DNA from 2 places in the Clostridium tanneri genome. Region 2 is predicted to be linked to the other one. Evidence: predicted binding sites of a transcription regulator. Region 2 holds the regulator's gene; the other holds the start of a gene.

Region 1 (16,741 bases), on a different contig from region 2:
ACTAGAATATAAGGGAAAAAAATATTATGCATTCCCAACTATAGAAAAGCTGAGCACAGCACCTAAAGAGGAGCTTGAAGACTGTGGAACTGGATTTAGAGCTAAGTATATAAAGGACACTGTGGATAAGATTTACATGAATAAGACAGCTTTAGAAGATAACTATGATAAAACCTACGATATAGACTGGATTAAATCTCAGGAGGATGACAGCTGTCATAAGGAACTTCAGAAATTTATGGGAATAGGACCTAAAGTAGCAGACTGTATAATGCTATTTTCAATGCAAAAGTACTCAGCTTTTCCTGTAGATGTATGGGTAAAAAGAGCTATGCAGCATTTTTATTTAGCACCAGATGTCTCCTTAAAAAAGATAAGGGATTTTGGAGTAAATAAGTTTGGACAGTTATCTGGGTTTGCTCAGCAATATTTATTCTACTATGCAAGAGAAAACAACATAAATGTAGAGTAAAGATTGTCTGATTTTACAGAATTTTGTTGATTTATTTTACCAATAAAATTCTGTTACATTTAAAATAATAATCTGTTATAATATATCGGTAAGGAATATTAGAAAAAAATTAGAACTGTATTATAAAAATTAGTATAGTTCTAAATTTTTACGCCTGTAATAATATTATTAAGAAAAAGATCGAATAGTTGCAGATATTTTATATTAATATATGATGTAAATTTAATATTTAGTGGCTTTTACTATAAATTAATAGATGCTTTATAACAGAAAGGAGAAATAAAATGATAACGTTTGAAACCCAGTTAAAAAAACTTAAACACTTAGTTCTAAAAGAAGTAGCTACTATGACTAAGGAAAATAGACTTAACAAGGAAGAACTTGAAAAAATCCCTTACAACATAATTGAAGGGGATAAGGCACAATATAGATGCTGTGTTTATAAGGAAAGAGCAATTGTATATGAGAGAGCAGTTTTAGCATCAGGATATTCCCCAAATAATGGTATAAACTCAAAATTAGCAGAAATTGACGATAAAAATCAAATGGTATTTATATTAGAAGCAGCTTGTGATAAGTGTCCTATAGATAAGTATACTGTAACTGAGGCTTGTAGAGGATGTATTGAACATAAGTGTATGGAAGTATGTCCAGCACAGGCAGTAGCTAGAGTAGCAGGAAGAGCTTATATAAATCAAGAATTATGTAAAGAGTGTGGAATGTGTAAAAAGGCATGTCCTTATAATGCTATTGCAGAGGTAATGAGACCTTGTAAGAGATCTTGTCCTACTGGCGCGCTAGAAATTAACTCTGATAGTAAGATAGCAGTAATAAATAATGAGGATTGTATAAACTGTGGAGCATGTATGGCAGGATGTCCGTTTGGCGCAATATCTGACAGAAGTTATATTACAGAAGTTACTAGAGAGCTAGTAAATAGCAAGAAAATATATGCAGTAGTAGCACCAGCAATAACTGGACAGTTTGGACCAAAGGTAACAGTTGGACAGGTTAAAGATGCCTTTAAGAAACTAGGTTTTGAAGATATGGTTGAGGCAGCTTGTGGAGCTGATGCGGTAACAGTTCATGAGAGTAATGAATTTGTTGAAAGAATAGAAGAGGGAGACAAATACATGGCTAACTCTTGCTGTCCTGGATTTATGAATTATATTGAGAAGAAATTCCCAGATCAAGCGGAAAGAATTTCAGGAACAGTATCTCCAATGATTGCAGCAGGAAGAATGATTAAAAAGTATGATCAGGATGCCTTAGTAGTGTTTGTAGGTCCATGTACAGCTAAGAAAAGTGAAATTTTAAGACCTACAATACAAGATGCAGTAGATTATGTTTTAACTTTTGAAGAAATAGCAGCTATTATGGCAGCTTTCGAAATAGATCCTGAAGCTTGTGAAGATATAGCTATTGATGATGCTTCTGTATTTGGAAGAGGTTTTGCTCAAGGTGGAGGACTTACAGCAGCTATAGAGAACTATGTTAAAGAAAAGAATGTTGAAGTAGAGTTTAAACCTGTTAAGGTAAGTGGAATGGACGAAATAAAGAGAACTATGACAATGGCTAAGGCAGGAAGACTTCAAGGTAATTTTATAGAAGGTATGATGTGTGAAGGTGGATGTATAGGTGGACCAGCTACTATCGTTTCTATAATGAAATCTAAACCACAGCTTAACAAATTTAGTGGACAATCTCCTAAAAAATCTGTACTTTCAAATGAAAATTTGGAAAAATTTGAAGGTGTAAATTTAGAAAGATAATTAATAGAATCAGTTTTGAGATTAAATTATAATCTCAAAACTGATTTTTTATTTTATATGTTTACTTTAAATAATCTAGTTGATACTATAAAAGTAAGATTTTTGTTGAAAAATACTATTATAGAGTAAACAGAGAATTAAGGTGAAAAGATGGATAAAAAGTTTTGGGAAAGGGTTAAGGATAAGCTGCATGAATACAAGTCCCATATAGTCCTTGGTATTATATTTGCAATTTTGCTTTTTATAGCCTATGAATATTATCACAGATATTTTTATATACTTAAGAATCCCGATAGAATTAAAAAGACAATTACGTCTTATGGACAATATAGTATATTGGCTTTTTATATTCTGCAAATTATTCAGGTAATTGCTTTTTTTATACCAGGAGAAGTTGTACAAATTGCAGGAGGATATATATATGGGACACTTTGGGGTAGTATCCTGTCACTTTTAGGAATAACTACAGGAAGTATGGTTGTATACAGCATTTCTAGATTTTATGGAAAGCCTTTAATAAATAAAATCATATCTGCAAAGGACTTTAAATTTTTTGAAAAGGCACTAAGGATGGGGAGTGTAAATTATATAGTATTTTTATTATACCTAATCCCAGGTATACCTAAGGACGTTTTGGCTTATATGTGTGGAATATCCAACATAACTTTTAAAAATTTCATTATTTACTCTACTTTAGGAAGAGTCCCGGGAATATTTATGTCTGCATATTTTGGTGCAAAGTTTAGTGCAGAAAATAAGGTAGTATTAATAGTGATAGCCATTGTGGCAGTGGTTCTATTTATTGTAGGATTGTTTAAAGGGGAAAAGATAATATCTGGAATGGTTAGAACAAAATCAAGGGGAGAAGAGTAAAAATACAAATAGTAACATTTTAAAAATCGATGTTAGTAAGTGCTTAAAGGTTTTATTTAATGCTACAGCTAATTACAGATAAGAGAATATCGATATACTATTTTTATATCGATACTCTTTTATCTTTATTTAATTTCCTAAATATTATTAGTAAAAATGCACTCCATAAGACTATTAATAGTAAAATTAAAATAGCACAATGAAGGAAGAACTCTTGAGGAAGAATATTGATAACCGGGTCAGTTTTAGGACTAAAAAGCCAGTAGTCGTTATTAAAAAGCACTTTGTGAAAAAAGTTAAAAGACTTATCAAAGTTTATATAGAAGGTTCCAGATAAAACAATAAAACTTAACCAAATCATAATTGAACACCATTTTAAAGGTGAAAAGTCTCTATACTTTTTCATATAGTAAATTCCTGCAGCAGATACTATTGCAGAAGAAAATAAAATATAGTTCAATTTTATAAATAAACTTTTCACCTCCTGAAAGTGAATAGCTGCTTCTTTGGAGGATGGAAGTAAAGGAATCCTAAACTCATCAGTTTTATCTGTATTTATGAAGTTTATAAGGTAATCATATGTAGACTTTATTTCTTCTTTGCTTAAGGTTGTATAACTTTTTATATTTAGATGCTCTACATCCCAATAATAAAGAGCCTTGAAGTTTAAAGCTATTTTTACAGAAGAAGCGGTAATAAATAATAATAGCGAAAATGTTAGTAATAATCTAGCAATAGTTTTCATATCCTTTAATCTCTTCCTTTTAAAAATTATTCCTAAGTTAAAAAAGTTTTACTGTACTTGTATTATATTCATATTATTAGATAATAATATAAAAGTATGATTTTGTGTAAAAAAATTCTAAATAAATAGTATATTAATGTAATTCTTAGAAATAAGGAGAAAAAAATATCTAAAGTGTGGTAAATTGCCCTAATTCACTTAAAACAAATTATTAGCTATGAAATTAGCATTTGAAAATGTAAATACAATTCATTATTATAATAATTGTATTAGCACTCGATAGGAGTGAGTGCTAACAACTAATTGTTAATAAATGAATTTAAATAAAATTATCAAGTAATTTTAAGGAGGGGTTTAACTATGAGAATTAGACCACTTGGAGACAGAGTCGTTATTAAAAGAATCGAAGCTGAGGAAACAACAAAAAGCGGAATAGTGTTACCTGGAACAGCAAAGGAAAAGCCACAAGAGGCTGAGGTTATGGCAGTAGGACCAGGAGGAGTAGTAGACGGAAAAGAAATTAAAATGGAAGTAAAGGTTGGAGATAAAGTATTATTCTCCAAGTATGCTGGAACAGAAGTAAAGATGGATGGTGAAGAATACACTATCTTAAGACAAGATGATATACTAGCAATAGTTGAATAGTTTTAAAACATTTAAGAATTTAAGGATTGAATAGATTATATAATCGCGAGGAGGGTCTCTTTTATGGCAAAAAGTATTTTATTTAGCGAAGAAGCTAGAAGATCAATGCAAGCTGGTGTAGATAAACTAGCTAATACTGTAAAAGTTACATTAGGACCAAAGGGAAGAAATGTTGTATTAGATAAGAAATTTGGTTCACCACTTATAACAAATGATGGTGTTACTATAGCAAGAGAAATAGAATTAGAAGATCCATATGAAAATATGGGAGCACAATTAGTTAAAGAAGTTGCTACTAAAACAAATGATGTAGCAGGAGATGGAACAACTACAGCTACATTACTTGCTCAAGCAATTATAAGAGAAGGCTTAAAGAATGTTACAGCTGGTACTAACCCAATGCTTATAAGACAAGGTATAAGAATGGCTGTAGATAAAGCAGTAGAAGAAATAAAGAAAAATTCAAGACCTGTTGAAGGAAAAGAAGACATAGCAAGAGTTGCTGCTATATCCGCTGCTGATGAGGAAATTGGTAAACTTATAGCAGACGCTATGGAAAAGGTAGGTAACGAAGGTGTTATCACTGTTGAAGAATCAAAGTCTATGGGAACTGAATTAGATGTAGTTGAAGGTATGCAGTTCGATAGAGGATATGTAAGTCCATACATGGTAACTGATACAGAAAAAATGGAAGCTGTATTAGATGATGCGTATATCTTAATTACAGACAAGAAGATATCAAATATCCAAGATATATTACCAGTACTTGAGCAGATTGTTCAACAAGGAAGAAAGTTATTAATAATTGCTGAAGATGTAGAAGGAGAAGCATTACCTACTTTAGTTCTTAACAAATTAAGAGGAACATTTACTTGTGTAGCAGTAAAAGCTCCAGGCTTCGGTGACAGAAGAAAAGATATGCTTCAAGACATAGCTATACTTACTGGCGGAGAAGTAATTTCAGAAGAATTAGGAAGAGAATTAAAAGAAACTACTCTAGAAATGCTTGGAAGAGCTGAATCTGTTAAAGTTTCAAAAGAGAATACTGTAATTGTAAATGGAAGAGGCGACAAGAACGAAATCCATAACAGAGTAGCTCAAATAAAGAGACAAATAGAAGAAACTACTTCAGAATTTGATAGAGAAAAATTACAAGAAAGACTTGCTAAATTAGCAGGTGGAGTAGCTGTAATTAAAGTTGGTGCTGCAACTGAAACTGAATTAAAAGAAAGAAAGTTAAGAATAGAAGATGCTCTAGCAGCTACAAAAGCAGCTGTTGAAGAAGGAATAGTTGCAGGTGGTGGAACAGCTTACGTTAACGCAATCCCACAGGTTGCTGAGTTAACTTCTGATGTTATAGATATCAAAGTTGGTATAGACATAATCAGAAAAGCTCTAGAAGAACCAGTAAGACAGATAGCTACAAATGCTGGTGTTGAAGGTTCAGTAATAATTGATAAAGTTAGAAACAGCGAAGTTGGAATGGGATACGATGCTTTACATGATAAGTATGTAAACATGTTAAAGGTTGGTATCGTTGACCCAACTAAGGTTACAAGATCAGCACTTCAAAATGCTGCATCAGTAGCTGCAACATTCTTAACTACTGAAGCTGCAGTAGTTGATATCCCAGAAAAGAATGCTGCACCAATGCCAGGTGCTCCAGGAATGGATATGGGCGGAATGTACTAAGATTATAATTAAAACGTCATGTGCTTATGCATGTGGCGTTTTTTTATTGTAACTAGGGCGATGGTTGTGGATATATATTACAATGTTGGTAAATTTATATTGAATAAATTTAGGTGAGGTGATAAAATTAAATCAATAAAATAAATAGTTAAGGGAAACTGTGAAGTACATGCTTTATTTGGGCATCTTGGATGTATGGAGTTAGTGATGCAACCACCCCTATATTCGTAAATGTGTTTATGGATATAGGGGTTTATTTTAACCTAAATATAGTGATTTTTGTAATTATTTTTATAGACATGCCTTCTTTAGTAGTTGTTGCGAATATAATAATACAATACATGTAATAATCTACCTTTAAGAATTGATACTAATTCACAACAAGGCGAACTTGATTCATATCTAACATCTATGATTTTGTATATGTCAACATAGTGTAAAATTTTCAATGAGTAATAACTAATGGATAAAAGATATTTGACCATAATTATTTTACCAAGAGGTTAACTAGAAAATAGAGATTTTAGTAGTAAAATCTTTATTACATAAATAGTTTTTTTGAAAGGAAGGGGTTTTATTGAAAATTAAACAAGCTGTAAAAAAAGGTTTTACATTAGTAGAATTGTTAGTAGTTATAGCAATAATAGCAATACTAGCAGCAGTGGTAGCACCAAATGCCTTTAAAGCAATTGAAAAGAGTAAGGTATCGGCAGCGGAGTCAGACTTTAAGGCGGTTAAGACAGCGGCATTGAGCTATTATTCAGATACTGGTAAGTGGCCAGGTGATGAGGCTGATGAAGATGGATTCGTAAAAGATGACTCCAAAGAAGGTTGGAATGGTCCTTATATGGAGAAGTGGAAGAGTAAAAATCCATGGGGCGGAGATTATGAATTCGTTGAAGGTGTGGATGCAACTGGATTTGGATTAACTGCCAGCACAAAAGCACTAAAATTAGAAGATGTAAACAGTAAAGCTATAGAAAAGTTAGAAACTGATCTAGATGGAGGAACATCGGATGCTGATTCAGGTATTGTAAGATCATCATCAACTACGGTTTATTTAGTTATTTCTGAACAATAAAATTAAGAATAAATTTTAGATTCCAAGTAAGTGCAAGAGTTAAGAGAGGAACTATGAAAATTAAAATGTATAAGAAAAATGGTGAGGCATTATTGCTTTTAATAAAGGGCAGTGATTACGGGTTTTAAATCTTAAAGTGTAATAATGTAGTTACCAAACAGAAAATACAGGAAAAGCTTTAGGATTAAAGTACTTAACAATATATTTGTTAAAAATTAGTGCATTAATTTAAATGCACTAATTTTTGAATATAAGAATAAGAACAGTTTAAATTGGAGGGAATTATGTTAATGAGATTCAAACATAAAAAAGGATTTACCTTAGTGGAGTTACTAGTAGTAATTGCAATAATAGCAATACTAGCAGCAGTTGTAGCACCAAATGCTTTTAAGGCAATTGAAAAGAGCAAAGTTAGCAGATTAGTTGGAGACTGTAAAGCAGTAGAGGCAGCAACCTTGCACTACTATGGAGATACAGGACAATGGCCGCGCATAATTGGTACTGGACAAACAAATAAGGAAACTTACTTAAAAGCACCGAGTGAAAGTGGTATAACAGGAGTTAACGGTTGGAATGGACCTTATCTAGAGCGATGGCCTAAAAACCCATTTAATTCAGGAGGAGAAGAAAGCGAATTTAATTACCAGTTGGATTATAGAAAAATAGGTAGCAATAATAATAATTTAGTGCTAGAAATATCATTAAATGGAGTGAGTAATTCTAAAGGAATAGCTGACATGCTTGATAAAACAATAGACAACACTGATGGGGCATCAAAGGGTAAAATCCAATGGCAGGGATCAAATACTAGCTGGGTTACTTGGACTATCGTAGAGAATGCTGAAAATGTTAAGAGGGGTACAGGTGCTGGCTCAAATATGGCGGAAGGGCATGATTAATGCAATTTACTTATATCATAAAGTAACTATGTGGTCATTTACGTTAAAATGATTATATAGTTACTTTTATAGAAAAGGGGGCATAGTTATATGATTAAGAACAGGAAAAAAGGATTTACATTAATAGAAGTCATAATAGCTATGCTCTTAATCAGCATCACTGTACTTATCTTTTCCAATGTATCCTATGTGGGCATAAAATCATCTAACACCAGTGAACAAAAACTGAACTCCCTGATAATAGCACAGAATGAATTAGAGAAAATCAAAGCAAACAAAAATACATTAAGTGATTTAACAGATTTACAGGACTTTCTCAAGGATGAAGATTATATTTACTCAACAGGAGTATTCCATAAAAACTTAAAGAAAATAGATGAAAAGTATGCTGGAGAAGTCTCAGAAGGAATAAATTATGATTTGAAGCTGACTTTAAGTGAAAAGGCAGAGGACCTTATAGATATAAAGATTGAAGTTAAGCCTCAAGATAACAATTCACTAAAACTAGGTACAACTTTATACCTTGGAAAATAAAAAATTAATAGTTATAGAGGATTATGCCTATGTATAACGTAAATAAGATTAAAAAAGGAAGTGCTCTTTTTATAGCAATGCTGGCAGGGCTAATTTTGATATCACTAAGTGGAATACTATTGACTTCAATGAATAATGAAATTAGAACTAGAAGGGCATCAGAAGAAAGGCAATCTGCCAAGTATCTTGCAGAAGCGGGAATAGAGCATGCTGTATATTTATATAATAAAAAAATTAGTGATATGAACAAAGAAGACAAATACGAGGAAATAAGTTATTTTGATAGTAGAGAAGTAAGCAGTAACTTGTTAAGCATAAATGATATAGGAAAGTATAGTTTTAGTTATCAGCTAGACAATACATCACAGAAAAAAAGGGGAGTTATCAAATCTACAGGAACTACCACAAAAGGAACCCAATATGGATTAAAAGCTATTATTAATATAGAAACAGGAAAAATTGAAAGTTGGCAGGAGGATAAATGAGAAGGTATAAAAAAGGGTTTACTTTAGTGGAATTAATGATATCTGTAGCCATACTGGGAGTGATTGTTGCTATAACCTACGATGTTATTAATTCATCTAACACATTCTTTAGTAAACAAAATAGCAATATCAAGAATAATGAAGATATTAGAGTGGTAAATACATGGTTAAGTAGGGATCTTCAGTCTTCAAGTAGTTTTATTGATAATAGTCTCAGCGATGATGCTAAAAAGGGGAAAGCACCTATTTATGAAATTGGCGATATAAAGTATTATAAAATCAACACCGGAAAAATAAATGATGATAACTTATATAGAATAGAGCGTCATTCTAATAAAGATGGAAAAATGGTTTTGATAGAAAATGTATCAGAAGAAGGATTTATTATATATCTTAACGAGTCTAATAAATTTTATGAAGTGACAGTAGCGTTAAAAGATAAGTTTAATACTGATAAAAAAAATAAGTTTATAGTCAGCACTATAAAAGATGTAGTTATTACTAAGCCAGAAATACCAGATCCGGAAATACCGGGTGAAGGTACAGAAAGCGAGATATTTATTGATACAAATGGTGATAGGAGATTTAATGGGGATGATTATAAGGTGGCTTCACCATATGATTCGAATGAGGATAAAAAGTATACAAATACGTCCTGGGAACTTGTAATTGGAAAGGATCTATCTAGAACTTATGGTAAGGATATAAGATTTATAGTAGAAGGAGGAATTTTTGTGAAAAAAGGAGTTACACTGACTACTAATAAATCAATATTATTACAGACAAAGAGCGAGATTAATTGTAACGGAGTTACTTTAGATTGTTATGGAAATGGAGGGATTTTTTTAAAGGCAAATGGATCGATTTCGGCTCAACAATCCAAGATTCAAATTGATGGTGGCGGCGAGATATCAATAGATGGAAAAGGAGCCTTGGCAATAAAAGAGGCTAATATATCTATAAGTGGAGGGGGAAATATAGATTTTACAGCAGGTGGAGCGTTAGATTGTAGTAAATCAAATTTTGATGTGAGTGGTGGTGGAAACAGTAAAAATAATAAAGGAGAAATTAAATTGTCGGGAAATCCATGGCTGATAAATGAAGGTATAATTAATGGCATAAAAGTAAGCCGTTCATCTTTCAGCTCACCATATATTATAGATAAAAATAGTCCGTAGAAAATTGGAGCAAATTAAGATGCTAGAAGAAAGGAGTATATTATGGCTAAGGTTAGAAAAAGGTTAGGAGAAATTCTAATAGACTCAGGGCTGGTAACAGAGGATGTGCTAAACAAGGCCTTAATTATTCAAAAACAAAAGGGAGAAAAACTTGGTGAACTTCTAGTTAATGAAGGCTTCGTTACAGAAGAACAAATTGTAGAAGCTGTTAAAAGACAGCTAAGTATACAATCAATAAACCTAGATAACATAACAATAAAGCAAGAAATTATAGATATAATCCCAGAATCTATGGCAAGAAAGCATGAAATTCTTCCTGTAGATATTATAAATGGACAGCTTTTAGTAGTTATGAGTGACCCACTAAACTATTTTGCTATTGAAGATATAAGAGTTGCTACAGGATATGTAACAAGAGTTGCTATAGCCTTAAGGAAGAGTATAATTGAAAATATAGAAAGATATTACGGGAAAAATAGGGCACAGGAAGCAGCTAATGATTATGGAAAGGTTTATGGATATAAGAATACCGTTAGCCAAGAAGAAGTAGAGGATGAAGCAGCAGCGCCTATAATTAAATTTATAAACACTATATTGGAGAATGCAATCATTAATAATGCTTCAGATATTCATATAGAGCCAGATGAAACTGAAATGAGAGTAAGATTTAGGGTTGACGGCGTTTTAAGGGAAATTATGAAGATTAATATAGGTATGCTTGATCCTGTAGTCAGTAGACTTAAAATAATGGCAGGGCTAAATATTGCAGAAAAGAGAATACCTCAGGATGGAAGAATTAATTTTAGAGCGAAGCAGAAGAATATTGATTTAAGAATTTCTCTTGCACCAACTATGTTTGGCGAAAAAGTAGTTATGAGGCTTCTAGATAAAACTAATTTTTCTCTTTCTTTAGAGAAAGCTGGTATAGAAAAAGAAGATTTATTAAAATTAAAGAGGATTATGTCTAAGCCCTATGGAATAATATTAGTATCTGGACCTACAGGAAGTGGTAAAACCACAAGTCTATATTCCATGCTAAGTATTCTTAATGATGTTTCCAAAAATATCATTACAATAGAGGATCCTGTAGAATATTATTTTAAGGGAATTAATCAAATGCAGGTGAATAATAAAATAGGCTTTGATTTTGCAGCAGGATTAAGAAGTATACTAAGACAAGACCCGGATATAATTCTAGTAGGTGAGATAAGAGATGAGGAAACTGCTGAAATATCTATAAGGGCAGCACTTACAGGTCACTTAGTTCTTTCCACTATTCATACTAATAATGCAATAGGTACTATAACTAGATTAGAGGATATGGGGATGGCACCATTTTTGTTGTCTTCTACAGTAATTGGAATAGTAGCACAAAGACTTATTAGAAAAATATGCCCTAATTGTATAGAAGAATACGTCAGTGATGAAAGAGAAATGAAAATTTTAGGTCTAAGTAATCAGATATTACTAAAAAGAGGGACAGGGTGTAGTCTGTGTAACAATACTGGTTATAAAGGAAGAACAGGAATTTTTGAAATAGTAGAAATCGATAGAGAGATAAGGTTGTTAATAGATAATAAGCAGCCAGAGAGTATAATTGAGAGTAAGTTAAAGGAAAATGGTACAAGGCTTCTAAGAGAGGCATGTGTGTCTAAGGTTATTGGAGGAATAACTACTACAGAAGAAATGCTTAGAGTAACTTATGGATATTAGAGGGTAGATTGATATGCAGAAATTTATATATAAGGCCTATGATTCTAGCTTGAATATAGTGACAGGAGAAATTGAGGAAGAAGAAATAGAGCTTGCAAGGGAAAAAATCAAGGTTAAAGGGTTATCAATAATTGACATAAGAAAAAAAACTGAGCTTAAAAATTTAAGAGTTTTCAAAAGAAAAATGAAGAATGAAGAAGTCGCTGCGTTTTGTGGTCAAATGGCAACTATAATAAATGCAGGTTTAAATATAATAAACGGTCTTGAAATAATTAAGATGCAAAATAAAAACTTCAAAGAAGAAATAGACAGCATCATTAAGTATATAAGAAGTGGAGAGACCTTGGGAACATCTATAGAAGCCACTGGCTATTTTCCGAAGCTTTTGACGGACATGGTTAAATCAGGAGAATTAAGTGGTAATGTAGATGAAGTGCTATTTAATATGGAAGAATATTATGAAAGAGAAGCTTATTTAAGAAGCAAAGTGAAAAATGCATCAATATATCCGTCTATTATGCTGTTTGTTTCAATTGCAATGTTATTATTTTTTAATTACTTCATCTTTGGAAAGCTTGGAGACATATACACCGACAATGAGAATCTTCCAGCTATAACTAAAGTATTATTGATGTTTATGAATATTATAAATAACAATTTTGCGCAGGTAATATTATTAATAGTGTTATTAGTAATATTAGCAAGATATATTAAGAAAGTCGGTAAAGTAAAATACTTATTAGATACTATGCTTTTAAGGCTGCCAGTGATTGGGAAATTAAATAGTGACATAATAACTAATAGATTTAGTAGAAGCATGGCTATCTTTTTAAGGTCAGCAGTTCCTATTTTAACAGCCTTTGAAAGCATGGAATTAGTTATTGGAAATATGAATATAGCGAAAAGAATAGCAGCTGCAAGAAGTGAAATAGTAACTGGAGCTAGAATTGCTGATTCACTGGAAAAAGAAAAAATGTTAGATCCTCTGGCACTTGAAATGTTAAGAATAGGAGAAGAAACAGGAAAGCTTGAAGAAATGTTAAACAGATTAACTTTAATTTATGATAAAAGAGTTGAGCAAGGAATTAGCAAAGTGATGGCTCTAGTAGAACCAGCCTTTACCTTAATTATAGGGCTTATCGTAGGTTTCGTTGTAATAGGGATGGCCCTTCCTATACTTCAGATGTCCAACACTATAAAATAGTTTTTAGTGTTGTTGGGAGGTTAATAAAGTTGTTTACTTCAGAGGAATTGATTTTTAGATTTAATGAGGATAACTTTCAAGTTGCAGTGGTATCAAAAAACTTTAAAAAAATTACCGTAAAGAGTGTAGATACATTTATACCTGTTTATGAAGGTGGTAATTTACTTTATAACAGTGAAGAAAATATAAATCAAATTGAAAAACTTTTGAGTGCAAGAAAAGTAAAAAGTAAGAAAGCAAAGGCTGTTATTTCTCTCGAAGGTATAATTACAAGACTTATAGAAACTCCCTTTATTGGAAAGAAGGACTTAAAAAAATTTATAAGTAATAACTTATCTGAGTATTTTACTGTTAACCTAAATGATTATTATTTTGATTATAAGGTTATAAGTTCTAAGGGAAGGAAGAACAAAAAGTTAAATGTAGTTTTATGTGCTTTTCCAAGGACTAAGCTAAATGATATATATTCATTCGTTGAATCCTGCGATTTAGATTGTGAGAAAATAACTATTTATCCCGATAGCATTGCTAGTATGTTTCAATACTTGAAAGAGCAAAGTGTTGCTGTTTTAGACTTAAATGAGAATAAAAATATTATTACTATATTAGATAATGGGAATATATTTCTGTATTCCACTCTTCAGAGCGATAGTTATGGAGATATAGAGGAGAGATATAATCAGTTAGTTGACAATATAGGGTATTTTTTAAATTTCTACTCTACACGACACTTTGGTAATAGAGTTAATCAGATATATCTTATAGGTGAAAAGTGGCAGGAAAAGGAACTCTACAAAAGTTTAGAGTCCCAGTTTGATATTGAAATAGTATGTGGAATCTCTGATAACGACTTAAAGATTAGAACGGTGAATAATATTGATATAAATATGTATTGTGATATAGTTGGGTGCAGTATTAAAGAAAAGAATGATTATAAGAAATCTATTAATTTTACTAAGGCAATCTCAGAAAATAAGAAAGACTCTGAAAAACTGGGTTTAGGAAATATCCTTCTTGTTTTTACCGGTTTATCAATTCTTCTATGGATAATTGCTTTTGGTTATTTTAAATTTTCTATGATGAGATATGATACAAGAAAGTTCAGTGAAAAGATAAAGCAAGTAGAAGATTTAGAAAAAAACATAAAGGTAGTAAGCGATCAGAATAAAAAGTATCAAGATAAAGAAAAGTATTTTAATATTATTGAAGAGGATAATTTTAACTATATTTCTTATTTGGAGGCATTAAAAAATGGACTACCTAATGATGTGTCAGTAAATGAAGTTTTTTTTGATAGGGACAAAATAGATTTGTCATTAAATATAAATAGTCCGTTGGACAAGGCGAAATTAGTTATTGCAATAAACAAAATGAATATATTTGAACATATTGAAATAGATTCTATAAAACTAGACGATAGTGAGAAGGAAGTTAAGTTTACGCTAAAGATTGTAAAACCGTTGTAAGGATGTGTATTTATGAACAAACAAAAGAATTTACTTCTTGCTCTTATAATTATCATATTTTTATCAGTGAACTATGCGGTGTATAACCTATATTTTTCTAATAAGATTAACCAAGTAAATCAGCAAAAAAGCACCTATTTCCAGGTGCTGGATAAAATAAATAAAATTGAAGAAAGTGAGAAGAAATTAGAAAAGCTTATTTCTGATAATGAAAAGTTGAAAAGCAATTCGGAAACTCTGGACAGTATGGCCCCTAAGCAAATTGATACTCCTCAACTGGTTTACGATTTTTACACATCATGTGCACAATATAATATAAAAGGACAAGAGTTGGATTTTGATTTAGGGGAGAAAGATGATCAGGAAAAAACAGCAGAAGATAAAAAAGACCAAGGGGATAAAAGAGAAGATAAACAGAATAACTTTCAGAAACTGACTATTGACTTGAAGGTAAGTGGAAATAGGAATGATATCGAACAGTATATAAGAAATTTGCAGGGGATTACAAAACGGCAGTTAAATATAAAAAGTATTAAGATTTTAACTAGTGAAGCTAAGGATAAGGATGCAAAGGAACAAGAAGGTATAGATAATAATAGTTCTAACAAAACTAAAACATCATATAACAGTAATAAAACTACAGTAAGTTCCAATCCAGTTAAGTTAACTAAAAAATTTGATGGAGCTTTTTCAAAGGTAAGTTTAAACGGAAAGCTAGTTGTAGATGGAATAGTTGACAATGGTATATATACAAATGATACTCCAAAAGGTAGTTTTGTAACGGATAAAAAAGAAGGTACAACTAGTAATGACAATACTAACACTAATTTAATAGATGATAATGAAAATGCAACTAGTATAATAAATAGTGATGTAATATTAGCAGAGATTATATTTTATCAATATATACAGGGAGACGGAAAGGATTTTGACGTAAGTAAAGCTTATGATTTCTATGATAAAAATACAGGTTTTGAAAGCATAGCAGATATGTTTAAGAAAAAATAGATACAATAAGCTAAAGACAAAACAGGGGCAAGATAAGCTTCTGTTTTACGCTTTGTGTTGCGTAATTTAAATTAGTGTAGCAATTTTTTTAAGATATTAATCTAGTAAACAATTTGGAGGAAAAAATGGATATATTAATTAGTATATTTATAACAATATTCGGCTTCATAATAGGAAGCTTCCTCAACGTTTGTATTTACAGGATACCAAAAGGACAATCTATAGCATATCCACCATCTCACTGTACCAACTGTGATAGTGAAATAAAATGGTACGATCTAGTTCCTATATTTAGTTACTTATTACTATTAAAAGGCAAGTGTAGGCATTGTGGAGAAAAGATATCTATAAGGTATCCAGTAATTGAATTTATAACAGGAGTATTGTATCTTGTAATATATATAAAATATGAACTAACCTTAACAACATTAAAATATATAGCTTTCATAACCATTCTCATTGTAGTTGGAATTATTGATTTAGATACTACAGATGTGTATTTTAGTACAACCATTGTAGGAGTTGTACTTGCTCTATCATTTATAGCAGCCAGCGGATATTTATATAGCGATTTCAAACAGTATATATACGGAGGGTTACTAGGTGGGGGAGTCATAGCCCTAATAATAGTCCTTACCAAAGGAATGGGCTGGGGAGATGCAGAGATATGTCTTTATAGCGGATTATTCCTAGGCTTAAAACTAACCATAGTTATGTTGTTTTTCTCTTTTATCTTCGGCTCAGTGATTAGCTTAATACTTATAGCTTTAAAGAAAAAAAACAGAAAAGACTATATTCCCTTTGGGCCTTTTATTGCCCTGGCAGCAGTCTTTACCGTAATTTTCGGAGACAAAATACTCCTTTGGTATGGCATATTCTAAAAATTTCGTCATAAATTAATTGACAAAAGCATAAAAATTGAATAAAATAATGTAAACAATGAATTTGAAAGAAAGAAAAATTGAATGATTTTA
Region 2 (16,741 bases):
TACATTCACATTCCTTTCTGTAAACAAAAGTGCTTATATTGTGATTTTCCATCCTTCTGTGGAAAAGAAGGCCATATGTTAGAGTACTCTAGAGCGTTGGCTAAAGATATAGAAGGTATTGGTAATAGAAAAATAAAGACTATATTTATAGGTGGGGGAACTCCCACCTATTTATCTTTAGAAGGATGGAATATTATAAAAAGTGCAATTGATAAGTTGAATAAAAGAGAGGATTTAGAGTTTACAGTAGAAGGAAATCCAGGTACTTTTACAGAAGAAAAATTACTGTTTTTAAAAAGGATGGGAGTTAACAGATTGAGTATAGGTCTCCAGGCTTGGCAGGATTCTATACTTAACAAACTGGGCAGGATTCATTCAGTAGGCGAATTTATAGAAAGTTACCATTTAGCGAGAAAAGTTGGCTTTAACAATATAAATGCAGATTTAATGTTTGGATTACCAAACCAAAGTTTAAAGGATTGGGAAGAAACCCTAATAAATATTACTAAATTAAATCCAGAGCACATTTCCTGCTACAGCCTAATAGTAGAGGAAAATACACCTTTCTACAAAATGTACGAGGATGAAAAGTTACAGCTTCCTGAGGAAGAAATAGAAAGAAAAATGTATAATTTGGCAGTAGAGATACTTAAAAAGGAAGGTTATGAAAGATATGAGATATCTAACTTTTCAAAGACTGGTAAGGAGTGTAAACATAACTTAGTTTATTGGGATTTAGACGAGTATGTAGGCTGTGGAGTAGGCTCTCATTCCTATGTAGACGGTATAAGGTATAGAAAAACAGAAAATATAGAAGAATATATTGAAGAAATGACCTTAGGAAATGATTTAAGGCTGGATATTCATGAAAATTCTCTAAAGGATGATATGGAAGAATTTATGTTCATGGGACTTAGAAAAATAGATGGTATTTCTGTGGATAAGTTTAACATTAGATTTAAGAAAGATATATATTTAGTATATGGAGACATTATTGAAAAATATTTATCGGAAGGAATGTTAATTAAATCTGGAGAAAGATTATTTTTGAGTAATAGGGCAATAGAAGTATCTAACAGTATAATGTGCGACTTCATCCTAAGTGAATAAATTAATAGTTATAGATATCTAGAGGAAATTAGAGAAAAAGCAACATTAGCCACTTTAAATTCGTAAAATTATTTTTAATAGACAAATATGGTTATCTAGAGCATATTGACAAATAAAATCATGAGTGATATTTTTTAATCATAGTAATTAGCACTCGACGTTGGTGAGTGCTAATAAAGAGGTGATATTATGGAAATGGATGAAAGAAAAATAAAAATACTTCAGGCTATAATAAATGATTATATAAATACAGCTGAGCCTGTAGGATCCAGAACCATAGCTAAAAAATATGAACTAGGAATAAGTTCTGCGACCATAAGAAATGAAATGGCTGATCTTGAGGAAATGGGGTATTTAGAGCAACTTCACAGTTCTTCAGGAAGAAAACCTTCAAATAAGGGCTATAGATTGTATGTTGATAAGTTGATGCAAATACCTAGTCTTACTCCAGAAGAACAGTATAGAATAAAAACTCAAATTTTAGATACAGCATTATATGAAGTAGATAGGGTGATAAAGCAAGCTACATCACTGTTATCAGAACTTACAAAGTTAACTTGTATTGTTAAAACTCCTTCTGTTGGTAAAAGCAGCATAAAACATATACAGCTTATAAATATAGATACTAATAATATTCTATTAGTAATAATAACTGATAGCGGAATAATTAAGAATAATGTTATTAGAGTGGGTAAAAATGTAACTGGAGATGCACTAGTAAAATTAAATAATATATTAAACGCTAGAGTGAGAAGCCTAAATTGTGAGCAAATCAATCTTGAGGTTATAAATAACCTGAGAATGGATTTAGAGGGATATGAAGATATATTCAGTGCGATAATTCCTGTGTTGTATGAAAGTTTAAGCAAAAGTGATAGTAATGAAATATATACAGAGGGAACAACAAATATATTTAACTATCCTGAATATAAGGATATTGATAAAGCACGGGACTTCTTATCTTTGTTAGACAATAAGGATAAAATAGTGGATTTATTAAGCAATAGTGATAACTTTTCTATAAGAATTGGCAGTGAGAATTACGTTCAGGGAGCGCAGGATTGCAGTGTTGTTTCTGCTGTGTATAGTTTAAATAACAGGCCCCTTGGAGAGATTGGAGTAATTGGCCCTACAAGAATACCTTATTCAAAAGTTATATCCTTGCTAACTAGTGTTGTTAGAGAGCTAAATTATATTTTGACTCACATTTATTTTGATGATAGATAGGTCTTGTTTAAGATGGAAAATACTAGATTGGAGGAAGTGTCTAAATGTTTAACAACCGCGATAAAAAAGTAGAAGATCAGAAGGAAACTGTGAAAGGGGTAGCTGAAGAAAATATTACTGAAGAAAACAGCACTGAAGAGAATTTAGAAGAAAACATCATTGAAGAAACAGAGAATGCAGAAGTTACTGAAGACGAAAATTTAGCAGAAAATACGTTGGAAGTGCTAAAAGAAGAAAATAAAAAACTATCCGATGAAAACACTAAAATCAAAGGAGAAGTTGAAGCTTTAAAGGATAGACTATCAAGAATGACGGCAGAATATGATAACTTCAGAAAAAGAACAGCTAAGGAAAAGGAAGGGATTTATACTGATGCCTGCGAGGATGTATTAAAGGGAATCCTTCCTGTACTTGATAACCTTGAGAGAGCTATCTCTGTAGAGGGAAGTATTGAAGATTTAAAAAAGGGCATAGAGATGACAATAAAGCAATTTAACAATGCTTTAGAGGGCCTAAACGTAGAAGAAATTTCTACTGAAGGTGAGTTTGATCCTCATGTCCATAACGCAGTTATGCATATAGATGACGAGCAATACGGAAAAAATCAAGTAGTTGAAGTATTCCAAAAGGGATATAAAAGAGGAGATAAAGTTTTAAGATATAGTGTGGTTAAAGTAGCTAACTAAATTAATATTCTTGAGTAACATGAATAGCTTAGTTAGATAAATTTTATAACTATATTTTAGATAAATTTAAGTGAAATATATAGTGATTTAAATATAGGAGGTAATTATAATGGCAAAAGTAATAGGTATTGACTTAGGAACAACGAACTCTTGTGTAGCAGTTATGGAAGGTGGAGATCCAGTAGTAATTCCAAATGCAGAAGGAGCGAGAACTACTCCATCAGTAGTATCTTTCCAAGCAAATGGTGAAAGATTAGTAGGTCAGGTTGCTAAAAGACAGGCGATTACAAATCCAGATAAAACAATAATCTCAATAAAAAGACATATGGGAACAAACCATAAAACAAATATAGATGGAAAAGATTATACTCCACAAGAAATATCAGCTATGGTACTTCAAAAAATCAAAGCAGATGCAGAAGCGTATCTTGGAGAAACAGTTACTCAAGCAGTAATAACAGTTCCAGCATACTTCAATGACAGCCAAAGACAGGCGACAAAAGATGCAGGAAAGATTGCAGGACTTGAAGTTCTAAGAATAATAAATGAACCAACAGCAGCATCCCTTGCTTATGGACTTGATAAGATGGATACTAACCAAAAAATATTTGTTTATGACCTTGGTGGTGGTACTTTTGACGTATCAATATTAGAGTTAGGTGATGGCGTATTTGAAGTAAAGGCTACTAATGGTGATACAAAGCTAGGTGGAGATGACTTTGATGAAAAGGTAATGAACCACATAGCAGATACTTTCAAAGCTGAATATGGAATAGATTTAAGAAATGATAAGATGGCTCTACAAAGATTAAAAGAAGCTGCAGAGAAAGCAAAAATTGAGTTATCATCATCAACTCAAACAAATATAAATCTTCCATTTATAACAGCTGATGCAACAGGACCAAAACATATAGACATGAATTTAACTAGAGCTAAGTTTAATGAGTTAACTCATGATTTAGTTATGAGAACAATAGAGCCAATGAGAAAAGCATTAAAGGATGCTGGACTTTCAATTCAAGAAATAGATAAGATTATACTTGTTGGTGGTTCTACAAGAATACCAGCAGTTCAAGAAGCTGTTAAAGAATTTACAGGAAAAGAACCTTCAAAGGGAGTTAACCCAGATGAATGCGTTGCTGTAGGAGCAGCTATTCAAGCAGGAGTTTTAACAGGAGATGTTAAAGATGTATTACTTCTAGATGTTACTCCATTAAGCCTTGGTATAGAAACTTTAGGGGGAGTTGCTACTCCATTGATTGAAAGAAATACAACAATACCAACAAAGAAGAGTCAGGTATTCTCAACTGCAGCAGACGGTCAAACATCTGTTGAAATACATGTTGTTCAAGGTGAAAGACAAATGGCTGCTGATAACAAGACTCTTGGAAGATTTACTCTTTCAGGCATAGCACCAGCTCCAAGAGGAATTCCTCAAATAGAAGTTACTTTTGATATAGATGCAAATGGTATAGTTAACGTTTCAGCTAAGGATAAGGGAACTGGAAAAGAAGCTAATATCACTATAACAGCATCTACTAACTTAAGTGATGACGAAATAGATAAGGCTGTTAAAGAAGCAGAAAAGTTTGCTGAAGAAGATAAGAAGAGAAAAGAATCTATAGAAGTTAAAAATAATGCTGATCAAATAGTATACCAAAGCGAAAAGACCTTAAAAGACCTTGGAGACAAAGTATCAGCTGAAGATAAGGCTACTATAGATGAAAAAGTAAAAGCTGTTAACGCTGTTAAAGACGGAGAGGATTTAGAAGCTATAAAGAAAGCTACAGAAGATTTAACTCAAGCATTCTATGCAGTTTCATCAAAGATGTATCAAGAAGCGAACCCAGAAGGAGCAGCTGGAGCAGGCTTTGACCCTAACAACATGGGTGGAGCAAATGCTGGAACAAAAAATGATGACAATGTAGTTGATGCTGATTACAAAGTTGAAGATGATAAATAACCCATATTACAAAAATAACCATTAACTAATTTAGTATTACAGTGTATAATATATACTTGTGAATAATTAAGGGAGGAGTTTTACTCTTCCCTTAATTTAAGTAACAAATAATAGTGGTAAGGACATTAAATTGTGAATGTTAAAAAAGCATTTAGAAATAGGTGCTTTCTAAATAGGAAATTCCAAGTCAATTGTCCATTTAGGATTAATATAAATAGGTGGTGAAAAAGGATGGCAAAAAAAGATTATTATGAAATACTTGGACTTGAAAAGGGTGCAAGTGATGAAGAAATAAAGAAAGCCTTTAGAAAGTCAGCGTTAAAATACCATCCAGATAGAAACCCTGGTGATAAGGAAGCAGAAGAGAAATTTAAAGAATTAAATGAAGCTTATCAGGTACTTTCAGACCCTCAAAAGAAAGCTCAATATGATCAGTTTGGAACTGCTGATTTTAATGGAGGCGGTTTTGACGGTGGATTTGATTTTTCAGGATTTGGAGGCTTTGGAGATATATTTGACTCCTTTTTTGGAGGTGGATTCTCAGGAGGCAGCAGAAGAAACGGTCCTCAGAAAGGTGATGATCTTGAGTATAATTTAAATTTAACCTTTGAAGAGGCAGTATTTGGAACTGAAAAGCAGATAACAATAACTAGAAGTGAAAACTGTGAAAAATGTTCTGGAACTGGTGCAAAAGAGGGTACCCATCCAAAAACTTGTGATAAATGCGGAGGGTCAGGTCAAATAAGAGTGCAGAGGAATACTCCACTTGGAAGCTTCGTAAGCATGAGTGCTTGTGATAAGTGTGGTGGTAAGGGAACTATAATCACAGATCATTGCCCAGAGTGTAAAGGAAAAGGAAAGCTTAGAAAACAGAGAAAAATCAAAATTAATGTACCAGCAGGTGTTGATACTGGAAATGTAATTCCTATAAGAGGACAAGGAGAGCATGGAGTAAAGGGAGGCCCTCCAGGAGACCTATATGTGTCTATAAGAGTAGCACCTCATCCTACCTTTAAGAGAAGAGGCTTCGATATATATATAGATGCTCATATAAGCTTTGCAAAGGCTGCCTTAGGTACAGAGCTTAAAGTACCTACAGTAGATGGCGATGTTAAGTACGAAGTTGCAGCAGGAACTCAGCCAGGAACTGTGTTTAGACTAAAAGGAAAAGGTGTTCCAAGGGTTAACAGCCATGGACGAGGAGATCAATATGTCAATGTAATAGTTGATATACCTAAAAATTTAAATGCTAAGCAAAAAGAAGCTATTATGATGTACATGGAAGCTAGCGGAGAAACTCTAGAGAGAGAAAATTCAAATGGAGAAGGTTCTAAGAAGTCTGTTATAGATAAGATAAAAGATAAGTTGAAATAAGAAAAAACTTTGTTTCTCTTTCTAAGGGGAAACAAAGTTTTTTTGTAATGATATGTATTGACAGTACTAGGCTATAATTATAAAGTAGAGTTATTAGTAAAAATGAATAATTGTTAATTATATAAGTGGAGGTATAGCATGGATAAAGAATGGATTGAGGTCGCTGTAATAACTAGCAGTGAGGCTGTAGAGGCAGTTTCAGGAATATTTTATAATACAAATGTAAAAGGTGTTTCTATAGAGGACCCTGAAGATATAGAGTTTAAAAAGAAGAATCCTGGAGATTGGGATTATTTTGATGAAACTTTATTATTAGTTAAAGATGGAGCTATTATTAAAGGATATTATAAACAAGATGAGCATCTTAATGAATATTTAGCATACATAAAAGATAGTATTAATGAATTAGAGAAGTTTGGTATAGATAAAGGTAAGGGATTAATTACTGTAACTAAGGTAAATGAACAGGATTGGGAGAATAATTGGAAAAAGTATTATAAACCAACTAGAATAGGAGAAAAGGTAGTAGTAAAGCCTATTTGGGAAAACTATCAGCCTAAAGAAGAGGAAGTAATTGTAGAGCTTGATCCAGGAATGGCCTTTGGAACAGGAACACATGAAACTACTAGAATGTGTATTAAGGCTTTGGAAAAGTATGTTAAAGAAGATTCTACTGTCTTCGATATAGGAACAGGTTCAGGTATTTTAGCTATAACTGCTGCAAAGCTTAAAGCAAAGGAAGTAATAGGAGTTGATTTAGACCCTGTAGCGGTAAAATCTGCTGGAGAAAATGTTAAATATAATAATATAGATAACATAAAAGTACTTGAGGGTAACCTTATGGAAGTAGTGGAAGGAAAGGCAGATATTGTTGTTGCAAATATCATTGCAGATGTAATAATATTTTTAGTTGATGGAGTTAAAGATTTTATAGTTCCTGGAGGCCTTTTTATATCATCAGGAATAATAAAGGATAGAAAAGATGATGTGGTAAGAAAACTTGAAGAATCAGGATTTACAATAGAAGAAATAAATGTTGATGGAGAATGGGTTTGTGTAGTTGCTAGATTGTAATTGGTAATTTAATTCTCAAAGGGTGGTTTGTATGCATAAATTTTTTGTACCTAAAAGCAGTATAGATGGTGATGTTGCTGTTATAGAAGGTGATGATGTAAAACATATATACAAAGTTTTAAGACTTGAAACTGGTGATAAGGTTAGTATAAATAATTGCAGCGGTGAAGAGTTTTTAGGAGAAATAGAAGAGATAAATAAGAAGCAAGTTATTGTAAGATGTCTAGAAAGGCTAGAGTTAAACAATGAAAGCCCAATAGAGATTTATCTCTTTCAGGGGCTTCCTAAGTCAAGTAAAATGGATTTAATTGTTCAAAAGGCCACGGAGCTTGGAGTAAAGGAAGTAACGCCTATAATTACTGAAAGAGTTGTAGTTAAAAGCGAACTTGGAGAGTTTAAAAAATTAGATAGATGGAACAGAATAGTATTAGAGGCTTGCAAACAATCAAAAAGGAGTCTAATACCTAAAGTAAATACTCCCTTAGAATTTGAAAAACTACTAGAGTTTTTAAAGGAGATGGATTTAGTAGTAGTTCCTTATGAAAATCAAGAAGGCTATGGAATTAAAAATTTAGCTAAATCTATAGATAAGAATAATGTTAAAAAAGTTGCTGTAATAATTGGACCAGAAGGTGGATTTGAAGAAACAGAAATAAATTTGTTGAAGGAATTAGGCTCACACATAGTAACTCTTGGACCGAGAATACTTAGAACGGAAACTGCTGGATTTACTTGCGTGTCATTAATTCTGTATGAACTAGGAGATTTAGGAGGAATAGTTTAATGAAAGTTGCTTTTACTACTTTAGGCTGTAGAGTTAATCAGTATGAAACTGAAGCTATGACCGAAAAGTTTATAAAAGAAGGCTACAAATTAGTGCCTTTTGAAGAGTATGCAGATGTTTATGTTATAAACACCTGTACTGTAACCAATATGAGTGATAAAAAATCTAGACAGATGATAAATAGAGCAAGAAGATTAAATGAAGATGCTGTAATTGCAGCAGTAGGATGTTATTCACAAATTGCTCCAGAGGAAGTAGCTAAGATTGAAGGCGTTGACGTAGTACTAGGGACTAAAAACAAAGGTTATATAGTATACTGGGTTAATAGAGTAAGAGAAGAAAGAGAACAGGTAGTTGAAGTTAATGATGTACTTAGAGATAACGTATTTGAAGATTTAATAATAGATGAATATCAAGAAAGAACAAGGGCGTTTATTAAAATTCAAGATGGATGCAATAGATTTTGTTCCTATTGTGCGATTCCTTTTGCTAGAGGAGCTGTGTGCAGCAAAGCACCAGAAAAGATTATAAGTGAAGTTAAGGAACTAGCATCTCATAATTTCAAGGAAATAATACTATCAGGAATACATATAGCATCCTATGGCGTTGATTTAAGCGGGGATGTTAGCCTAGTAAGTATACTAGAGGAAATTGATAAAATTGATGGTATAGAAAGAGTAAGAATAGGTTCTATAGACCCTACATTTTTTACTGAAGGGGTAATCGAAAGAATTAGCTCACTTAAAAAATTATGTCCTCATTTTCACCTTTCTCTTCAAAGTGGCTGCGACGAAACGCTAAAGAGAATGAATAGAAGATATACCACTGGGGAGTATAAAAAAATATTAGAGGATTTAAGAGTAAATATAAAAGATGTATCAATAACTACAGATATCATCACAGGCTTTCCAGGAGAAACAGAAGAGGAATTTAATTGTACCTATGAGTTCTTAAAGGAAATAAAGTTATCTAAGATGCATGTATTTAAGTATAGCCCTAGAAAGGGTACAAAAGCAGCTGAAATGAAAAATGTAGTAGATGGTAAAGTTAAAGATGAAAGAAGTAGCAAGCTTATCGAACTTGATAAAAACTTAGAAAGAGAGTTTATGAATAAGTTTATAGGGGAAACTATGGATGTACTGTATGAACAAAGACATAATAATTTAGAAGACGTTTATGAGGGATATACACCTAACTATATCAAAGTAATTTCTAAGTGTAATGAGAATGTAGAAGAACGTATTGTAAAGACAAAACTTAAGGAAATTAAAGGAGAACTTATTGAAGGTATTATATTATAATTAAATATAACAATAAGTAAAAAAAGTTCATTACATAGTTGATTGTTTATAGAAGGATATTTTAAGTTTTTGTTGAATAATTAGATTCAAATAAGGTATTATTTTGATAGTTATAAAAAACTATATATTATAAAAAAAATTAAAAAGAAAGGCAGGTGAAATTCATGGAAGATTGTATATTTTGCAAGATAATAAAAGGGGATATACCATCTGATAAAGTTTATGAAGATGAGATGGTATTAAGTTTTAGAGATATAAGTCCTGCTGCTCCACAGCACGTTTTGATAATACCTAAAAAGCATATTAGTAACCTTAATGAACTTACAGAAGAAGATTCCAAGATAATAGCCCATATATACATAGTGGCTAAGGAGCTTGCTAAAAAATTAGGTATAGATAAAAGTGGTTACAGAATAGTTTCAAATTGTGGAGAGGATGGAGGACAGACAGTTCATCACATTCACTTTCATATATTAGGTGGTAGAACACTTCAGTGGCCTCCAGGCTAATATGAAATGAAATTGTTGACAGTCTCTCAGTATATGTTGTATAATAAACAATGTGCTATGCGACCCAGATATGCTGCGTTTAATTTTTTAAAATTAAATTGAGCTAGCGGAGGGAGGGATAAATATGTCAGAAATAAGAGTTGGAGAAAATGAAACAATAGAAAGTGCATTAAGAAGATTTAAGAGAAAATGTGCTAGAGCTGGTGTTCTTTCAGAAGTTAGAAAAAGAGAACACTATGAAAAACCAAGCGTAAAGAGAAAAAAGAAATCTGAAGCTGCAAGAAAGAGAAAGTTTAAATAGGATATTTTTGAAAAAAGATACTATATAATGTCTCTTAAGAACTACTTTAAGAAGACTGGAAACAGGCCTTAGAGGCTAAAAGTAAGTTTAAAGCTAACACAATAAGCATGGCTAAAGCGGCTGTTTTGTTGGTTGAGAAAACTGACGGAAAGCAACTTGACGATGAACAAGTTTATGAAGTTCTAGCTAGGGAAGTCAAGCAAAGACGTGAGGCTATATTAGAATTCGAAAAAGGAAATAGGCAGGATTTAATAGATGAGGCGAATGCTGAAATCAAGATCTTGTTAGGTTACCTTCCTCAGCAGTTAAGCAAAGAGGAAATTTCCGAAATTGTTCGTCAGGCAGTTAAAGAATTGGGTGCAAGTAGCATGAAACAAATGGGTAAAGTTATAGCAGCAGTTATTCCTAAAACAAAAGGAAGAACTGATGGCAGACTTGTTAATCAAATTGTAAAACAATATTTAAATAAATAAAAGGTTGAGATTATCTCAACCTTTTTTATTTTGTCATTTATTACATTTATTCTTCATAAATTAGTATGAAAGTATTTTTAGAGGTGGTAGAGTGAAGGGTAGATTATATAGGACAAAACAGAAAATTGTAAACAAGTTAGATTTACCTAGAGATATAATTTTGAATATGCCCCAGATCACAGTGACCGGTGATAATGAAATAATAATAGAAAATCATAGAGGGGTTGTTCTCTTTGGTGAGAATCAGGTTAAGATAAACTCAGGGATTGGATTGATTTCAATATATGGAGGGAAATTTGAAATATTGTTTATGGGTGGCAGTACCATAGCAATAGGAGGGAAATTTAAATCTATAGTTTACGAGGGAAATAGTTATGTTTAATTTTCATAAATATAAAAATGGAGTAATTACTATAGAAATTCAATCCCTTATACCTGAGAAATTTGTTAATCTAATGTGGAAAAATGGTGTTCAAATAAAAAATATTAAAAAGAAGAGTATTACTACTATGACTATGGAAATAAGCCTAAAGGATTATGAAAAGATAGAAGAAATAGCCCATAGAACAAAAACAAAGGTTGTAATATTAGATAGGAAAGGATTGGCCTTCTTTTTGATAAAGCTAAAAAGAAGATGGGCCTTTGTAGTTGGAATAATACTATTTATAGGGATAATATATTATTTGTCAACTTTTATTTGGACCATTGAGATAGTTTCCGATCAAAATTTACCTCCATATGAAATAAGGCAGCAGCTAAATTCTTATGGAATAAAACCAGGAATTAACAGGAGTAACATAAATGTTTATGATATAGAAGAAAAGCTAATAAAAAATAATGAAAATATAATGTGGGTTAAGGCAAGAGTTGAAGGGGCTAAACTTAAGATATCAGTGGCAGAAAGACAATCGCCTCCTAATGTTGTATCAGAGAATAGTCCATGCAACCTAGTTGCTAAACGAGATGGGGAAGTTGTAAGAGTATACACCCAGTCAGGAACCTCAGTAGTAAAAAAGGGTGACATAATCAAAAAAGGACAAATTCTCGTAAAGGGAGAACAGGGCCGCGAAGGTGAGACTTATGCTGTTCATGCCGTGGGGGATGTATTCTGCAGAACCTTTTATGAGGAAATTAAAAGCGTAAAAATTAATGAGGTCAAAAGAGAGAAAACAGGGAAGAAAGTAGATAATATCTATATAGATATTAACGGTAAAAAATTATATTTAAAAAAATCTGATAATAAGTTTGATAAATATGATAAAATAGAAGACAATAAGCTTTTTATAAAAAAAGAAAGCTACTATGAAATAAAAGAAACTACTACTAATAGAAATCCAAAGGAGGTAGTTGATGCTGTAGCAGAAGAGCTTTATTTAAAAATATGTTCAAACCTAGATAAGTCTGTTAAAATTATAGATAAAATAGTAAATTATGAAGCTGGTGACACATATAAAGTTAGAGTATTGGTTGTAGCAGAAGAAAATGTAGTTTTAGCGGAACCTATCTCACCAGAACAAATTCAACAGCAGCAGGATGGACAGAAACAGGAAGAAAAACAACAATAAAGGAAAGTCTACTATAGACAAAACATACAAGAATAGATAAAAGGTGGTTATGATGAAGAAACTATCTCTAAGGAAACTATTTATGGGAGAAAAAACTAATAGAGTATTGATTTTTATATTTACTTTTATTTTTATATACTCTGTACTTGTAACTTCACTGGTAACAAAGAAGTATAGCCTGAAAGAAGGAGACATTGCAAGGGTTGACATAAAGGCACCTAGAGAAGTGAAGGATGAGTTATCTACAGAGGCTAGAATTCAACAGGCAATTGATTCTGTACCTATTCAATACAATAAAAAACCTGAGATTAAAACAGAAACAGTGAATAAAATAAATTCTTTCTTTTCAAAGCTATCTGAAGTAGATGACATAGCAGAAGAGAAAACTAAAATTTCAAGTTTAAAATCTAATAGTGAAATTAATATATCTGATGATGATTATTCAACACTTATAAAGTTAAGTAAAGACGAACAAAGAACAGTTCAAGATTTTTTAACTAAAACCATGTCCGATATTTATGATAACAATAATATAAGTGACAATAGTCAAAAGGATAACCAAGAAGATATTAAACGTGTGCAGGAGAGTATATTGCTAAAAGTCAACGGTTCAAAACTTGCAAAAAACCTCAAGGAAATATCTTCTACCATGGCCTATGCACTTATAACACCAAATTTTTTCTATGATAAGGAAAAAACAGAGGAGTTAAAGAAAGAAGCCATGCGTAAAGTTCCTAATGTAATGATTAAAAAAGACCAAATAATTATAAAGGAAGGGGAACCAGTCACCAAATATCAGGTAGAGCTTTTAAAGGATATAGGATTACTAAACAATAATTCTCATTTCCAATGGTATATATATATTTGTTTAAGTATCTTAATAATTTTAGTGATGTTTCTACAGTGGTTTTATATTTCTAAATATCACAAAGACATATATGATGATACAAATAAAATGATAATGATTAATATACTGAACTGTATAGCTATACTTATAGCAAGATCTCTTTCAATGGTTTCGCCATTCTTAATTCCTTTAGCCTGCGTACCAATGACTTTTACGCTTTTAGCAAATCATAAGGTATCTTTAACTACAAGTGTATTAAATTGTATTTTAATAAGTGCTGCAGTGGAATTTAACATTGAAATAACTATATTAGCTATAGCCAATGCAGTAGTTGGTTCCATTATTTTAAAAAAGATGCAGCAAAGAAATGATATTTTATACTCTTCACTGTATATACTGGCTATAAATATATTGCTAACTTTTTCTTTAGGATTTTTATTAAGCAGCAACATAGCTGATGTGGCTAGGAAAACCTTATTTATGGGTATTGCTAGTATAATATCAGGAGTAGTTACTATAGGATTGCTGCCATTTTTCGAGAGCACCTTTGATATAGTAACAACTATAAAGCTTCTTGAGTTATCTAATCCTAATCACCCGCTGCTAAAAAGATTATTAATGGAGGCTCCTGGAAGCTATCATCATAGTATTCTAGTCGGAAATTTAGCAGAGGTAGCAGCAGAAACAGTAGGAGGGAACCCAGTACTAGCTAGAGTTTCAGCATATTATCACGATGTAGGAAAAATAAAACGACCATACTTTTTTAAAGAAAATCAGTTAGGAAAAGAAAATCCACATAATAAAATAACGGCAAATTTAAGTACTTTAATAATAACATCACATGTTAAAGATGGTGTTGAGCTGGCAAAGGAATATAAGATTCCAAAGGCTATACAAGATATAATACAGCAGCATCATGGTACTTCTCTTGTGAAGTATTTTTATATAACGATGAAGAACTCTAGTGAAAGGCCTGAAGACGTAAAGGAAGAGGATTTTAGATATCCAGGACCTATACCAGAGACAAAAGAGGCTGGTATAATAATGTTAGCTGATAGCGTTGAAGCTGCAGTTAGGTCAATAAATGAACCTACAAAGGGTAAAATTGAAGAAATGGTAAATAATATAATAAAGGATAGACTTAATGAGGGACAACTTGATAACTGTGACTTAACTTTAAGGGATTTAAATAAAATAAGAGAGTCCTTCTTGAAGGTTTTAACTGGAATTTATCATCAAAGAATAGAGTACCCTGAAGATAAGAGTGTAAGTAAGCTTAAAAGTTAGTTTGGAGGGCATAAGAATGATTTTTATAGACAATAGGCAAAATAGAATAGAAGTAACTGATGATTTGGAAAATACTACAAGAAACGTAATAGAACACGCGTTGAAAGAAGAAGAAGTAACTATAGACTATGAGGTTAGTGTTATTTTTGTTGACAACAATGATATTAAGGATATTAACAAAGAAAATAGAAATATCGATAAGGTTACTGATGTACTTTCTTTCCCAATGCTTGATTATCCTAATGGAAAAGTATTCAAGGAAGCCTATTTAGATTACAAATTTACCGAAATAGATTTAGATGAAGGTAGTTTGGTATTGGGAGATATTGTACTATCTCTGGAAAAAGCAGAGGAGCAAAGTATAGAATTTGGTCACTCCTTTCTAAGAGAAGCAGCATATCTAACAGTGCATTCTGTTCTTCATCTTTTAGGATATGATCATATGAAAGAAGAAGAGAAGGTTATTATGAGAAAAAGAGAAGAAGAAATATTGGAGAAATTTAGTTTGATCAGATAGGCTGGTGAATAGCTTGGTTGTTAGTTCTAGCACAATAGGACTACTAAGAATGGGCAATTACAATTGTTAATTGTCCATTGTCAATTAGAAAAAAGAGTGGTGATTATATTGAAGGTAAAAAAGCTACTTGATAGCTTCAATCATGCTATAGAAGGAATTATATACGCAGTTAGAACTCAGAGAAATATGAGAATACATATGATTGCAGCTCTGCTTGTTTTAACTGGGTGTTTTTTTTACGATTTAAGTAAGGGAGAAATCCTATCAATAACGATAACTATAAGTATGGTTATTATGGCAGAACTTATGAATACAGCTATAGAATTTGCTGTAGATGCAACTACTAATTATTATCATCCACTTGTAAAATTAGCAAAAAACGTAGCAGCAGGCGGAGTACTGGTAACTGCTGTAAATGCAGTAATTGTTGGTTATATAGTATTTTGGGATAAGTTAAAGTATATAAATTTTATACTTATAAAAAAAGTAAAGACTACAGATCCCTATACAATATTTATCATATTAGCTATTGTAACTATAACCACTATAGTAGTTAAGGCAATCTTTGGAGAAGGAACACCTCTTAAAGGAGGAATGCCCAGTGGCCATAGTGCAATAGCCTTTTCTATAGCCACTACTATAGCCTTAAGTACTGGTCAGCTTACTGTAGTTATGTTGAGCTATTTGCTAGCATTTATTGTAGCGCAAAGCAGGGTTGATTCAGAAGTGCACTCAATACTGGAAGTTATTGTGGGCGGAGTATTTGGAACGTTGATTACAGCACTTTTATTCAGAATATTTGGTTAAAATAAAATCATTGAAATACATGTAAATAGTGCTATAATTTATTTACATAGCTGAAGATATAATTATTGTGTAATAGGTAAAAATACTTATAGAAGAATTTTACCAAAAAGATTTACAAAAGTAAGGAGAGAATTTATGTTTAAATCAGGATTTGTGACAATTATAGGAAGACCAAACGTTGGAAAGTCAACATTATTAAATGGAATAATGGGAGAAAAGTTATCTATTGTATCTTGTAAGCCACAGACTACAAGAAATAATATACAGACCATATTAACGGAAGAAGACTATCAGTTAGTATTTGTGGATACTCCAGGAATTCATAAGCCAAAACACAGACTTGGTGAATATATGGTGAAAGTTGCCCAAGAATCAATTAAAGAAGTGGACTTAGTACTGTTTCTAACTACTCCAGAAGTAGAAGTAGGAAAAGGAGATATGTATATTCTAGAACAGCTTAAGGAAAGCGGCGTTCCAGTTGTTTTAGTTCTAAATAAAATTGATGAAAATTCCGCAGATAAAGTAGCAGAAACTCTCAAGAACTATTCAGAGGTATTTAACTTTGCTGAAATTATACCTATATCTGCTCTTAATGGAAAAAATGTTGAAGAACTGAAGAAACTTATGGTCAAGTATATGCCAGAAGGCCCAAAATATTATCCTGAAGATATGATTACAGACCAACAGGAAAGATTTATCATATCGGAAACCATAAGAGAGAAAGCGCTTAGATTGTTATCACAAGAAGTTCCTCATGGTATTGCTGTAGAAATTATATCAATGAAAAAAGATGAAAAAAATATTTATCATATTGACGCTACTCTTTTATGCGAAAAAGACTCACATAAAGGAATAATAATAGGCAAAAATGGAACTATGCTTAAGAAAATATCTACCTATGCACGACAAGATATTG

What was found. Region 2 encodes HrcA, which represses chaperone genes, less so after heat shock. Its sites were predicted from a motif close to TGTTAGCACTCNNNNNNNNNGAGTGCTAACA; they were not measured.
Region 1: groES (co-chaperone GroES) is a predicted target of HrcA. The motif match lies at 4,130-4,160, and genes of this name have one in related genera.

What each region holds. Positions count from the first base shown of each region.
Region 1 covers NZ_JARUJP010000027.1:1,157-17,897, forward strand. Annotated here, with positions in the region: gene P8V03_RS16395 (DNA-3-methyladenine glycosylase family protein) at 1-472, shown strand, start outside; gene P8V03_RS16400 (4Fe-4S dicluster domain-containing protein) at 757-2,244, shown strand; gene P8V03_RS16405 (TVP38/TMEM64 family protein) at 2,395-3,117, shown strand; gene P8V03_RS16410 (TIGR01906 family membrane protein) at 3,221-3,862, opposite strand; gene groES (co-chaperone GroES) at 4,223-4,507, shown strand; gene groL (chaperonin GroEL) at 4,571-6,199, shown strand; cyclic di-GMP riboswitch class II at 6,344-6,427, shown strand; gene P8V03_RS16425 (type II secretion system protein GspG) at 6,777-7,280, shown strand; gene P8V03_RS16430 (prepilin-type N-terminal cleavage/methylation domain-containing protein) at 7,571-8,179, shown strand; gene P8V03_RS16435 (type IV pilus modification PilV family protein) at 8,270-8,713, shown strand; gene P8V03_RS16440 (hypothetical protein) at 8,743-9,198, shown strand; gene P8V03_RS16445 (prepilin-type N-terminal cleavage/methylation domain-containing protein) at 9,195-10,376, shown strand; gene P8V03_RS16450 (GspE/PulE family protein) at 10,419-12,089, shown strand; gene P8V03_RS16455 (type II secretion system F family protein) at 12,103-13,293, shown strand; gene P8V03_RS16460 (hypothetical protein) at 13,323-14,759, shown strand; gene P8V03_RS16465 (hypothetical protein) at 14,772-15,767, shown strand; gene P8V03_RS16470 (prepilin peptidase) at 15,893-16,648, shown strand; purine riboswitch at 16,729-16,741, shown strand, end outside.
Region 2 covers NZ_JARUJP010000001.1:299,147-315,887, reverse strand. Annotated here, with positions in the region: gene hemW (radical SAM family heme chaperone HemW) at 1-1,110, shown strand, start outside; gene hrcA (heat-inducible transcriptional repressor HrcA) at 1,300-2,337, shown strand; gene grpE (nucleotide exchange factor GrpE) at 2,382-3,023, shown strand; gene dnaK (molecular chaperone DnaK) at 3,133-4,986, shown strand; gene dnaJ (molecular chaperone DnaJ) at 5,218-6,360, shown strand; gene prmA (50S ribosomal protein L11 methyltransferase) at 6,499-7,434, shown strand; gene P8V03_RS01445 (16S rRNA (uracil(1498)-N(3))-methyltransferase) at 7,466-8,218, shown strand; gene mtaB (tRNA (N(6)-L-threonylcarbamoyladenosine(37)-C(2))-methylthiotransferase MtaB) at 8,218-9,519, shown strand; gene P8V03_RS01435 (histidine triad nucleotide-binding protein) at 9,684-10,028, shown strand; gene rpsU (30S ribosomal protein S21) at 10,153-10,329, shown strand; partial or broken gene P8V03_RS01425 (GatB/YqeY domain-containing protein) at 10,380-10,802, shown strand; gene yqfC (sporulation protein YqfC) at 10,894-11,184, shown strand; gene yqfD (sporulation protein YqfD) at 11,177-12,367, shown strand; gene P8V03_RS01410 (HD family phosphohydrolase) at 12,420-14,501, shown strand; gene ybeY (rRNA maturation RNase YbeY) at 14,518-15,018, shown strand; gene P8V03_RS01400 (diacylglycerol kinase) at 15,127-15,825, shown strand; gene era (GTPase Era) at 15,961-16,741, shown strand, end outside.